One region of the Solibacillus sp. FSL W7-1324 genome, then DNA from elsewhere that is predicted to be linked to it. Evidence: riboswitches for the same ligand, from Rfam matches in the RefSeq annotation. Region 1 holds a riboswitch; each other region holds the start of a gene.
The links. A riboswitch is a leader RNA that binds a small molecule or an ion and turns the genes downstream of it on or off. The one in region 1 is predicted to bind lysine.
Positions count from the first base shown of each region.

Region 2: another riboswitch for lysine. It lies ahead of MKY71_RS01280 (amino acid permease); the one in region 1 lies ahead of MKY71_RS08760 (transporter substrate-binding domain-containing protein).
Region 3: another riboswitch for lysine. It lies ahead of MKY71_RS12410 (aspartate kinase); the one in region 1 lies ahead of MKY71_RS08760 (transporter substrate-binding domain-containing protein).

Region 1 covers NZ_JBBOYH010000001.1:1,809,421-1,813,712, reverse strand. Annotated here, with positions in the region: gene odhB (2-oxoglutarate dehydrogenase complex dihydrolipoyllysine-residue succinyltransferase) at 62-1,330, shown strand; lysine riboswitch at 1,476-1,663, shown strand; gene MKY71_RS08760 (transporter substrate-binding domain-containing protein) at 1,778-2,614, shown strand; gene MKY71_RS08755 (amino acid ABC transporter permease) at 2,739-3,485, shown strand; gene MKY71_RS08750 (amino acid ABC transporter ATP-binding protein) at 3,487-4,221, shown strand.
Region 2 covers NZ_JBBOYH010000001.1:250,665-254,956, forward strand. Annotated here, with positions in the region: gene MKY71_RS01265 (nitric oxide synthase oxygenase) at 1-522, shown strand, start outside; gene MKY71_RS01270 (restriction endonuclease) at 559-1,113, opposite strand; gene MKY71_RS01275 (CynX/NimT family MFS transporter) at 1,176-2,375, opposite strand; lysine riboswitch at 2,518-2,698, shown strand; gene MKY71_RS01280 (amino acid permease) at 2,793-4,250, shown strand.
Region 3 covers NZ_JBBOYH010000001.1:2,501,464-2,505,755, reverse strand. Annotated here, with positions in the region: gene uvrC (excinuclease ABC subunit UvrC) at 1-1,343, shown strand, start outside; lysine riboswitch at 1,376-1,554, shown strand; gene MKY71_RS12410 (aspartate kinase) at 1,643-2,875, shown strand; gene MKY71_RS12405 (YslB family protein) at 2,972-3,388, opposite strand; gene MKY71_RS12400 (succinate dehydrogenase cytochrome b558 subunit) at 3,660-4,274, shown strand.

The DNA.
Region 1 (4,292 bases):
TTAAAATAGAAGTGGCTTGCTATACAATGGATGTGTAGCGTAATTAAAGGAGGATATGAACGTGGCTGAAATTAAAGTCCCTGAATTAGCAGAATCAATTACTGAAGGTACAATTGCCCAGTGGGTGAAAAAAGTTGGAGATCGCGTAGAAAAAGGCGAATTCATCGTTGAGTTAGAAACTGATAAAGTTAATGCTGAAATCATCTCTGAAGAAGCAGGCGTTTTAAAGCAAATTTTAGCTGAAGAAGGCGATACTGTATTAGTAGGACAAGTAATCGCAGTTGTTGAAGCTGGCGAAGGCGCAGCACCTGCACCAGCAGCTAAAGAAGAAGAAGCTCCTAAAGCAGCTCCGGCTCCAGCAAAAGAAGAAGCTCCTAAAGCAGCAGCACCTGCACCAGTTGCTGCCGAAGAAACTTCAAGTGAGCGTGTAATCGCTTCACCGGCAGCTCGTAAATTAGCTCGTGAAAAAGGCATCGACTTAGCAGCAATTTCACCTGTTGATCCACAAGGTCGCGTACGTGTACAAGACGTTGCAGCTCATGGTACAGCACCAGCAGCTCCTGCAGCATCAGCTACTCAAGCACCAGCAGCAGGTAACGGTCCAATGATCTTTACACCAGCAGCTGACACAGACCGTGTAACAGTTGAAAAAATGAGCCGTCGTCGTCAAACAATTGCAAAACGTCTATTAGAAGTTAAGCAATCAACTGCAATGTTAACTACATTCAACGAAATTGATATGACGAACATTATGGCTTTACGTAAACGTAAACAAGATGAGTTCGTGAAAGCTAACGATATTAAATTAGGCTTCATGTCATTCTTCACAAAAGCTGTAGTAGCAGCATTGAAGAAATATCCATATGTAAATGCACAAATTAACGGTGATGAAATTCACTTAAACAACTTCTTCGATATCGGTATTGCCGTATCAACTGAAGAAGGTTTAGTAGTACCAGTTGTTCGTGATGCAAATGCGAAAAACTTTGCTGAAATCGAGAAAAACATTGCAGAGTTAGCTGGAAAAGCACGCGACAAAAAATTAGGCTTAAATGACATGGCTGGCGGATCATTTACTATCACTAACGGTGGTGTATTCGGTTCATTAATGTCAACACCAATCATGAACGGTACTCAAGCTGGTATTTTAGGTATGCACTCAATCGTAAACCGTCCAGTAGCTGTTAATGGTGAAGTTCAAATTCGTCCAATGATGTACGTAGCATTATCTTACGACCACCGTATCATCGATGGTAAAGATTCTGTTGGCTTCCTGAAAACAGTTAAAGAAATGATCGAAAACCCAGAAGATTTATTATTAAATTCTTAATAGTATTTTCTCTACGAATGCGCGATACTTTATGTATTGCGCATTTACTTTTTTTACCTTAAAATTTCAGAAAAATGATTGTTGACGGAAATGTCGCAATAATGTAATATAAAACTTATCAATTTCATATTAAAACCTCACAATCTCGTGAGGTAGAGGCGCGATACTTAACAGTTTTATATGGAGCCATGAGCTGGCTGTGAAATATAAAAGAAGGAAATATCGCCGAAGTGTTGTAAATGCTCAATTTTACAATGCTGGGTCTGCAGTGAACAATTGCAGAACTGTCTCAATCATCTATATCCCTGATGGTTGAGTTGTGCTATCTCAAAATGGGAACTGTAGAGGATTCGGGCTAATTATAATTTAAACGACCTAAAGTTCTTCTTTTAGGTCGTTTTTTGCATATAATGTGTCCGAAATTTAACAAAAGAGGAGAGATTTTCTATGAAAAAGAGACTATTAATTTTACTGACAGCCATGACAATGCTATTGCTGGCTGCATGTGGCTCGAGCGAAGAAGGTACTACAGGCGGTTCTGATTCCGACAAAAAAGTGATTAAAATTGGAATGGAAGCAGCATATGCACCTTTCAACTGGTCACAAAAAGATGATGCCAATGGCGGAGTTCAAATTAAAGGTTCTAAGGAATATGCAGCAGGCTATGACGTTGAAATCGCGAAGAAAATCGCTGAAGGGCTGGACATGGAACTTCAAATTGTTAAGACAGACTGGGATGGCTTAATTCCATCATTACAATCAGGTGCCATTGATCTAGTAATTGCTGGTATGTCACCAATGCCTGAACGTAAGGAAGTAGTTGATTTTACAGAGAACTATTATACAAGTGACTATGTTATCGTTGTAAAAGAAGACGGCCCATATGCTAATGCAACTTCATTATCTGACTTTGCAGGTGCGAAAATTACTGGTCAGCAAGCGACAACACACTATGATGTAATCGATCAAATCGAAGGTGTTCAAAAACAAGTAGCGGCAACTGATTTTGGTGCAATGCGTGTACAATTACAGTCAGGCGCAATTGATGGATATGTTTCAGAACGTCCAGAAGGTATCTCTGCTGAGATGGCACTGAATAACATCAAATACATCGTACCTGAGCCAAACTTCGAAGCAGACGAAGCATCAACAGCTGTAGCAGTAGGTTTGAAAAAGGGTTCTGATTTACGTGAACAAATTAACAAAGTTTTAGCTGAAATTTCGGAAGAAGAGCGTCAACAATTAATGGAAGACGCAATTGCAAATCAACCAGCAGCACAATAATCGTGTTGGATTAACAGTTTTAATGAGGTTGTCTTGCCGGCAGACGGAAGACAACCTTTTTCTATTAAAATGATCATTTCGTACATAAATAATATAAACAAAGATAGAAACGGAGGACAAGGCGATGGCATTTTTAGATTCATCATGGAACTTGTTTACGGACAACTGGGATTTATTTGTACGAGGCGCATGGACAGCACTGCTCTTGGCAATTATCGGGACGATTTGCGGAACGCTGATCGGATTTTTCATAGGGATTATGCATACAATTCCACAACGCAAAAAAAATATTAAATCAGCACTATTGAAGGTCGTTAATTTTATTTTAACGGCATATGTGGAAATTTTTAGAGGAACGCCAATGATGGTACAAGCGATGGTCGTATTTTACGGTCTTGTCTATTTAGGCATCGATATTGACCGCTTTTTAGCAGCTTCTATTGTCATCAGTTTAAACACAGGCGCCTATATGGCCGAATATGTTCGCGGTGGTATTGTATCTATTGATAAAGGACAATTTGAAGCTGCACAGGCGATTGGTATGAATCACCTGCAAACGATGATTCATATTGTGCTGCCGCAAGTAGCGCGCAATATTTTACCTGCAACAGGGAATCAGTTCGTTATGAATATTAAAGATTCATCTGTATTAAGTGTCATTTCGGTAGTGGAGCTGTTCTTTACAGCGAATTCGATCGCAGGCAGTAACTACAAATACATCGAAGCGTTCTTTATCGCGACGGTATTATACTTTATCATGACATTTACTGTAACTCGTTTCTTACTATTATTCGAGAAAAAGATGGATGGCCCGTCTTCATATAAAGTGGAACTTATTACAGGCAACAAGCTAGATAAGGATGGTGAATAAGATGGCAGTTGTAATTGATATTAACCATTTAAATAAAAAATTCGGTGATCACGAAGTTTTAAAAGATGTTAATTTCCAGGTAAACAAAGGGGAAGTCGTAACATTGATCGGCTCTTCCGGTTCAGGGAAATCTACACTGTTACGTTGCATTAATTTACTGGAAACACCAACAGCAGGCGAAATCATCTATAATGGTGAGAATATTTTAAATGACGGTCATCAAATTGAAAAGTACCGTACGCATTTAGGTATGGTATTCCAGCAGTTCAATTTATTCAATAATCTGGATGTGCTAAATAACTGTATTGTTGGTCAAATTAAAGTGTTGAAACGTTCAAAAGAGGAAGCCGAACGAAATGCGATGAAGTATTTGGAGCTTGTCGGCATGAGTGCCTATAAGAATGCGAAACCGAAACATTTATCCGGTGGACAGAAACAACGTGTTGCCATTGCTCGTGCATTAGCAATGGATCCGGATGTAATGCTGTTTGATGAACCGACATCAGCGCTTGACCCTGAAATGGTAGGGGAAGTATTAAAGGTAATGCGCCATCTGGCAGACCAGGGGAATACAATGCTGATTGTTACTCATGAAATGGAGTTCGCCAAAGAAGTATCAGACCGGATTGTATTTATGGATAAAGGGGTTATCGTTGAAGAAGGCCCTCCGGAACAATTGCTCGTAAACCCGAAACACGACCGTACAAAAGAATTCTTGAAACGAACATTACGGTAAAAGCAATAAGCTCGCAGTTAACTGCGAGCTTATTTTCGTGAATTCCATTCGCTTATTATTATAAATACAAT
Region 2 (4,292 bases), 1.6 Mb from region 1:
AAAGAGTGTGTGCTGGAAGTGGCGATCACCCATCCGGAATATGATTTTTCATCATTAAATATAAAATGGTATGCAGTTCCGATTATCTCGAGTATGCGTTTTAATATTGCCGGCACCGATTTTCCGGCAGCCCCGTTTAACGGGTGGTATATGGGGACAGAAATCGGTGCGCGCAACTTGGCGGATACGTACCGTTATAATTTCCTCCCGGAAGTAGCGGAAGCAATGGGACTGGATACTGCAATGAATACATCGCTTTGGAAGGACCGTGCACTTGTTGAATTGAATGTTGCGGTTCTTCATTCCTATAAAAGGGCGGGTGTTAGTATTGTCGATCATCATACAGCAGCCCAGCAGTTTCAGCTGTTTCAAATGCAGGAAAATAAAAGCAACCGCGATGTAACCGGCAACTGGGTTTGGCTAGTACCGCCATTATCTCCTGCAACTACGGATCTTTATCATGAACCAATTGCCAACACGCTAAAAAAACCAAATTACTTCTACCAAAAGCAGCCATATTAAAACAGGTGTGCAGAAAGCCTCTGCACACCTGTTTCTTTACCTTTTATTTAATATAATTTGGATCAATTCATCACGATCGATTAAATAAACGTCATTGATGTCGGCAAGTTTTTCGGCCTGGCGTGTAAAATGACTGTTTGTGACAACCCATGCTTCAGTTGCTTCGTACATTTTTACCGCTCCGATAATTTCCTGAACGGCTTTTACACCGACCGTACCGGAATAGCGTTTTGCCTGGACAGCGATAATATCTTTTCCGTCCTTTAGAATAAGGTCTGCACCGTAGTCACCGCTCGTTGCGGTATAGCTCACTTTAAAACCTCGTCGCTTAAATAACTCTCCTAAAAATCTCTCGAAATCCTCACCGGTCATTTTATCGACTTCGCGAATGCCGGATTTTCGTAACTTCCTCGTCTTCAGCGATTTTAGCCAAATTTTAAACGCGATATATAGTACGAAATAAGCGACAATTCCATAGCCGATGCCTTCAGCTGTTTGTGTGACATAAAAACCAGCTGCACCAGCCGAGGCGATGAAAAACAGCGGGATAACCGGCAGGCGTTTTTTATTTCGTCTTCTCTTTTTACGCAATAGTTCTGTACTCCTTTTATTTACTAAAGCTATTATATCATAAAAAGGGTACATACGTTTGGTTATATCGTCCGATTGTTTGCGCTCATAAAAGAAGCAAAAAATAACAGTACAGAAATCAGGATAAACAGCATAACCGGGATTGACCAGCTGTCCGTCAAATCATGGACATAGCCGAACAGAATCGGTCCGATTGCGGCAATGAAATAACCGATTGATTGTGCAAACCCGGAAAGTTCAGCTGCATCATAGGCTGTCTCTGTACGAAGAGAAAACAGCATCAGTACTAAACCGAATGAAGCCCCACCTGCAAATCCCAATAAAATCATCCAGACGATGGCGAGACTTGTCCATTCCATCAACACACCAGTAAATCCAACTAAGTAACAGATCGTAAAGAAAACAACGATCGGTCGTTGCGAGGCAATTTTACCGGCGATAATCGGAATAATAAATGTCATCGGAATTTGCGAAAACTGCATAACGGACACCATCCAGCCGGAAGCAGTTGCATCAAGTCCCTGGCTAACGAAAATTTCCGGTATCCACGCGGACGAGCAGTAAAATATAAATGATTGAAAGCCCATTGCCCCAGCGACTGCCCAGGCAATGGGTGACTTCCACATATATGTTCTCTTCGTCTGCGAAGAGGGCATATGTAATTCGACTTTTTCCTGGCGCAAAATCGGCAGCCAGATTAGCAATGTAAGAATCCCTAAAATAATCGTAATACCTGCTGCGATTTGCCAGCCTGCGTTTGCGGCAATCGGGTAACTGAAGCCCGCAGCAATTCCGGAAGATGTGTTCATTGATACGGAATAAATTCCTGTTAATAAGCCAATATGTAACGGGAATTTCCATTTAAAAAAACTAGGTATCAGGACATTACCAAATGCAATGGCGATGCCGATTAATATTGTTCCAAAAACAAGTAATGACGTTGCTCCGAGCGAACGCATCAAAATTCCTGCACATAACAAAATGACCGAATAAAATAACGTCCACTCCAAACCGAATTTACGGGCAATACGCGGGGCAAATGGTGAAACGACCGCAAAGGCGATTAAAGGGATCGTCGTTAAAAAACCTGCTAGAAAGTTCGATATTCCGAGCCCATCCCGAATAAATGAAATAATCGGCCCGATTAATGTAATCGGTGTACGCAATGTTGTCGCAAATAAAAAGACGGCAATCATGAAATAGATGAGCGGTCGGTTAGATAGTATTTTTTTGCTGTTTTGATTTAGTTGCTCGGTGTCCATTTTAATTCTCCTTTTGATTAGTAATATATGTCCGAGTAGTATGAATACTCGCAAAAAACAGAATAATGGTGAAGCCATTGCTATCAAAAAAATGTTATGTTAGACTTTTAATCAATTAAATAAAACATTACCTCATGTAGATGTATGAGGTAGAGGTCGCAATCATTAAGACTAGTATAGCTGAGATTAAGAAGAATCGGTGAAGCTTTATGAAAGGAATGGTTGCCGAAGTGTTATTTTTCTTCTTGAAAATAATGCTGGGGCTGTTTCCGATAAGGAGCAGAACTGTCACATGTGTGAGCATGTGTTGAGCTATCTTTCAAGTTTGATGAGGTGTAAATATAACCATCACAAAAACTTGTGGTGGTTTTTCTTTTACACGGTCATTGAACAAAACAAAAAGGGAGTTTTATATTCATGGGTGAGATTAAGATAGACCAGCTCGGTAATAATAACGGGTTGAAAAAGAGTTTGAAAAGTCGCCATGTAACGATGATTTCGCTTGGCGGAACAATCGGTACAGGTTTATTTTTAGCATCAGGTGGTGCGATTGCACAGGCAGGTCCTGGCGGGGCATTACTTGCATATGCACTGATCGGTGTTATGGTGTATTTCTTAATGACATCATTAGGGGAAATGGCTGCCTATATGCCAACATCCGGTTCGTTTAGTACGTATGCAACAAAATTTGTTGACCCGGCTTTAGGCTTCGCGCTTGGCTGGAACTATTGGTACAACTGGGCAATTACAATTGCAGCTGAAATTGCGGCTGTTTCGTTAATTATGAAATACTGGTTCCCGGACAGTTCATCAATTTTATGGACAATTTTATTTATCGCAGTTGTTTTATCATTTAACTTAGCGTCAGTAAAAGCTTTCGGTGAAGCGGAGTACTGGTTTGCGATGATTAAAGTCGCGACAGTAATTGTGTTCATCATTGTCAGCTTCTTAATGATTTTCGGGATTTTAGGCGGGAACGATCCGGTCGGCTTCACTAACTTCGTGAAAGACGACGCACCGTTTAATGGCGGTTTCCTTGCACTTTTCGGTATTTTCCTTGCAGCCGGATTCTCATTCCAAGGTACGGAAATGCTTGGGGTAACGGCAGGAGAAACAGATGACCCGGGCAAAAACATTCCAAAAGCGGTACGTTCAGTATTCTGGCGTATTTTACTGTTTTACATTTTCGCAATCGGTGCAATCGGATTGCTTATTCCATATACGGATTCTCGTCTTTTATCAGAAGATATTGCGACAAGCCCGTTTACATTAGTATTTGAAAACTTAGGTGTGGCATTTGCGGCATCTGTTATGAATGCGATTATTTTAACGGCAATGTTATCAGCAGGGAACTCTGGATTATATGCAGCAAGTCGTATGCTTTATCAGTTAGCGGTTGACGGCAAAGCACCAAAACTGTTCATGAAAATTACAAAGCGCGGTATTCCAATGTATGCACTTCTTGCTACTTTGGCAGTCGGTTCATTAGCATTCCTTGCATCATTTTTCGGTGACGGTGTAGTGTACATTTGGCTATTGAATGCTTCCGGTATGTCCGGCTTCATCGCTTGGCTCGGTATTGCAATCAGTCATTACCGATTCCGTCGTGCCTATGTCGCACAAGGAAATTCATTGAGCGATTTACCATATGTATCGAAATTCTTCCCATTCGGTCCGCTATTTGCGTTTGCCCTATGTATGATTGTCGTGCTAGGCCAAAACTATATGGCATTCATGGGCGGAACGATTGACTGGTACGGTGTTGTCGTTTCATATATCGGCTTACCACTGTTTGCCGCTTTATGGTTTGGCTATAAATTTAAACACAAAACGAAAATCGTTCCTTTAGAGGACTGCGATTTATCGAACAAATAATTTCTGAAACGCAATGTGGCTAGTAGGCTGACATTGCGTTTT
Region 3 (4,292 bases), 690 kb from region 1:
AATGTACGCATCTGCCTAACCAGGTGTGCCTGTACTATCACTTAGGTCAATGTTTGGCACCGTGTGTAAAGGATATTGAAAAACAGGTGTATGATGAAATGATTGATGAGATTTCGAAGTTCTTAAATGGGGGCGTCGAAGAAATACAACAAGACCTTCAGCAAAAAATGCTGGATGCAGCCGAAAATCTGGAGTTTGAGCGGGCAAAGGAATTCCGGGATTTGATTGCCCATATTGATCAGATTATGGAAAAGCAAAAAATCGTCACAGATGATTTAAGCAACCGGGATGTATTTGGCTATGCAGTGGAAAAAGGCTGGATGTGTGTTCAGGTGTTTTTCGTGCGTCAAGGTAAACTCATTGAGCGGGATGTTTCGGTTTTCCCGATCTATAATGAGCCGGAAGAGGAATTTTTAACATTTGTCGGGCGTTTTTACGAACAGCCGCATCATCTATTGCCAAAAGAGATTTTTGTACCGAAATCGATTAACGAAACAATTTTACAAAAGCTTTTGAATGTGAAGGTACTGACACCAAAGCGCGGTTCCAAAAAAGAGCTTGTTGATCTGGCGATGAAAAATGCGGAAATCGCCATTCATGAGAAATTCCAGTTGATTGAACGTCAAGAAGAGCGGACAGTAGGGGCTTGTGAAGCGCTTGCTGAAGCAATGCAAATTCCGTTGCCGCTTAGAATAGAGGCGTTTGATAACAGTCATATGCATGGTGCAGACCCGGTATCGGCGATGGTTGTTTTCATCGACGGGAAGCCTGCGAAAAAGGAATACCGGAAATATAAAACAAGGGAAGCGGCCAAGCATGATGACTATGGTGCGATGCAGGAAGTCATTCGACGTCGCTACACACGTGTACTGCGAGAAAACCTGCCATTGCCTGACCTGATTCTTATCGATGGGGGAAAAGGACAGATGGAAGTCGCACGTGAAGTAATTGAAGACGAACTTGGCTTAGTCATCCCGATTGCAGGACTTGCTAAAGACGAAAAGCATAATACGTCCCAGCTTTTATTTGGTACGCCTCCGGGAGTTGTACCGTTGAAGCGTACAAGTGACGGCTTCTATTTATTGCAGCGTATTCAAGATGAGGTTCACCGATTTGCGATTACATTTTTACGTCAGCAGCATCAAACGAATGCCATTACTTCTGTTCTTGATGGGATTGAAGGAGTGGGTCCGAAGCGGAAGCAGCAGCTTATGAAGCATTTTGGATCAGTGAAAAAAATTCGCGAAGCTAGCGAGCTGCAGCTGCAGGAATCAGGAGTACCGGCAAAATTGGCGGAAGTCATCTATCGTCATTTTCATGAAGCACCATTGAATAAAGAATAGGGTTGTGCTAATATAAAAGACAATTCAATATTTACTAAGATAGAGGCGCAGTATTCAACAGTACATTGCTCGAGGAAGAACAATTCCATTGACAGCAATCGAAAGGGGGTCCTGCCGAAGTGAAGTGCGTATTGTTCGCGCAGTTTGCTGGTTTTGCATTTAAGAGATGTAAAACTGTCAGAGCTTTATGTTCTGGAGGGCTATCCTGAAAAACTTATAACTATTATTTGTATTGACGGCGGCTTTCCATGAACATGGAAAGCCGTCTTTTTTGTTTTCGAATTTAAGGAGGGAAAAGAATGGAGACAGTTGTAGTAAAGTTTGGCGGTCCGGCATTGACTACACCGGAAAAAATCGTACACCTAGCTAAAAAAGTGATAAAAGAGCAAGGGCGTGGCATAAACTTAGTCGTTGTCGTTTCTTCAATGCCCGCTATACGACGAGAATTGAGACAATATGCTGCTGAAATTACCGATGAGCCGTCGAAACGGGAAATGGATGCACTTGTCTCATCAGCAACACAAATAACAAGTGCGATGCTTGCAATGGCGATTCAGGAGCATGGAGGCAAAGCTGTCTCTTTAGCTGGATGGCAAACAGGTATCCATACAAATCAAAAGCATGGTAACGCACGGATCGATAATGTCGATAGTAAACGAATTCAGGAACATTTGGCATTAGGCGAAATCGTCGTCGTAGCAGGTTTTCAAGGAGTTACGGGGACAGACAATATTTCAACATTCGGCAAAGGAGGTTCTGAAACTTCAGCGGTTGCACTTGCGGTTGCCCTCGAAGCAGAGCGTGTCGAGATTTTTTCATCGGTTGAAGGGATTTTCACAGCAGACCCAGAAATTGTAAAGGGATCTAGGAAACTACCGGAAGTTTCTTATGATGAGATGTTGGAATTTGCAAATTTAGGGGCTAAAATATTGCACCCACGTGCGGTTGAACTTGCCAAAAAATACAATATACCGCTCATTGTACGTTCTTTCGTACAGGACGTGGAAGGCACTTTTATTAAAGGGGATGTAGACATGGAGAAAAACTTACTTGTACGCGGGATAGCCTACGAATCGGATATTATTCGTTTGACGATCGGCTATGATTCGTATGAAACCGCGTCATTGGCAGAAGTGTTTAGTGTTTTAGCAGAAAATGATATCAATGTGGATATTATTGTTCAAGCAGTCATTGATGGCGTGAAGCCGACCATTTCCTTTACAATTTCCAAGGATGAGTTTGCGGAAGCATTACGGGTTTTGGAAACTAGTAAATTATCACTTGGATTTAGTTTTGCAGATTTTGAAGTAGGTTTAGCGAAAGTATCGATTATCGGTTCTGCGATGGCATCCAATCCGGGGGTGGCAGCTCGCATGTTTGCACGTTTGGGACGCGAACATATTCCTGTAAAAATGGTCAGCACTTCGGAAATTAAAGTGTCTGTCGTTGTACCACAGGAAGAAATGGTTCGTGCTGCGAATGTGCTGCATGAGGAATTCGATTTGGCAATGAAAGAAGTAACCGCTTCTTAAAGTAATAGCTGGAAATGAGCTGAAGTAGCTTATTTCCAGCTTTTTTATTGTGTAAATTTGCATCTTCACCAATAGATAATTATGATAAGTTGAAGACTAAATTTTCTCTTTTAAATCCCATTTTAACGTAAATTTTACGATGTGTTTGTCATTGTCTTTTTCTTCATAGCATTCCGTCAAATAGCCAAGCTGTTTTTGCTTCTGCTCTGCCAAAAAGCCGGCTTCAAGACGGAAACAACGTTGTACAATATTAAGTGGCAATTCCTCAGATGTCGAAAGTATGTAGTGAAGTTCGTCCTTCGTTTCCTTTTCCAGAATTAACTGGCCCCAGCCAGCTTCCATGAAAAATGAAGGCAGTTCATCCATTGAAAATAATGGGAACTTTCTTGCAATTTCTTTACCTGCCCAATATAAAACATCTTCTTCATGCTTTCCTAAAATAGAAGGAAGAAGATGGTCACGAATGATTTCGTAGCCAAAAGTTGGAATCGTTTTCATTTTGTACCCTTCCATATAAAAAACCTCTTTCATAAATTTTCGTATAATTTTCATTCTTTCGTGAAGAAAAGAGTTATAAGCAGAAAAAACGGTTCTCAAAACAGCGTAAAACCGTCTTTAAAATGATTATAAAATATCCTGCGTTGCCTTGACGCTAGTATCTGTTGAGAGTACAATGGACATGTCATAATATTGTACCATGATGAAATGCGCAGTCAACATCCCAACTTTTACAAATTTGAGGCGTTGCGCATGTGTATTTCAAGTACTAAGGGGGGTAACAGTTTTGTCGAAAGATCGTGAATTTTTATGGCGCCGCTTACACTCGTTACTAGGTGTAGTTCCTGTCGGGTTGTTCTTGGTGTTCCACTTATTTCTGAACTTCACTGCAATTGGCGGTGAGGAAACTTACAATAACGCTACAGGTGTTATGGAATTACTTCCACACTCGTTATTGTTAGCGATGGAATGGATTATTATCTATATTCCATTAATGTTCCACGGATTCTATGGAGTGTATATTGCTTTTACAGCGACATACAACACGGGACGTTTCAGCACATTCCGTAACTGGATGTTTGCATTGCAACGTTTCACAGGGATCTTCCTTGTAATCTTCATTGCGTGGCATATTTTCCAAACACGTATCCAAAAAGCATTAGGTGCTGAAGTTGAATTTAATATGATGGTTGAAATCGTTGATAATCCATTAATGTTAGTATTCTACATTTTAGGTATCGTTTCAGCAGCATTCCACTTAGCGAACGGTTTATGGTCGTTCTTAGTAAGCTGGGGTATTACACAATCTAACAAATCTCAACGAATCGCAACTTATGTTACATTGTTAATCTTCGTAGTATTAGCAATCGTTGGTGTTGCAGCTATCTTAGCATTCGTTTAATCACTTAACTTAGTCACT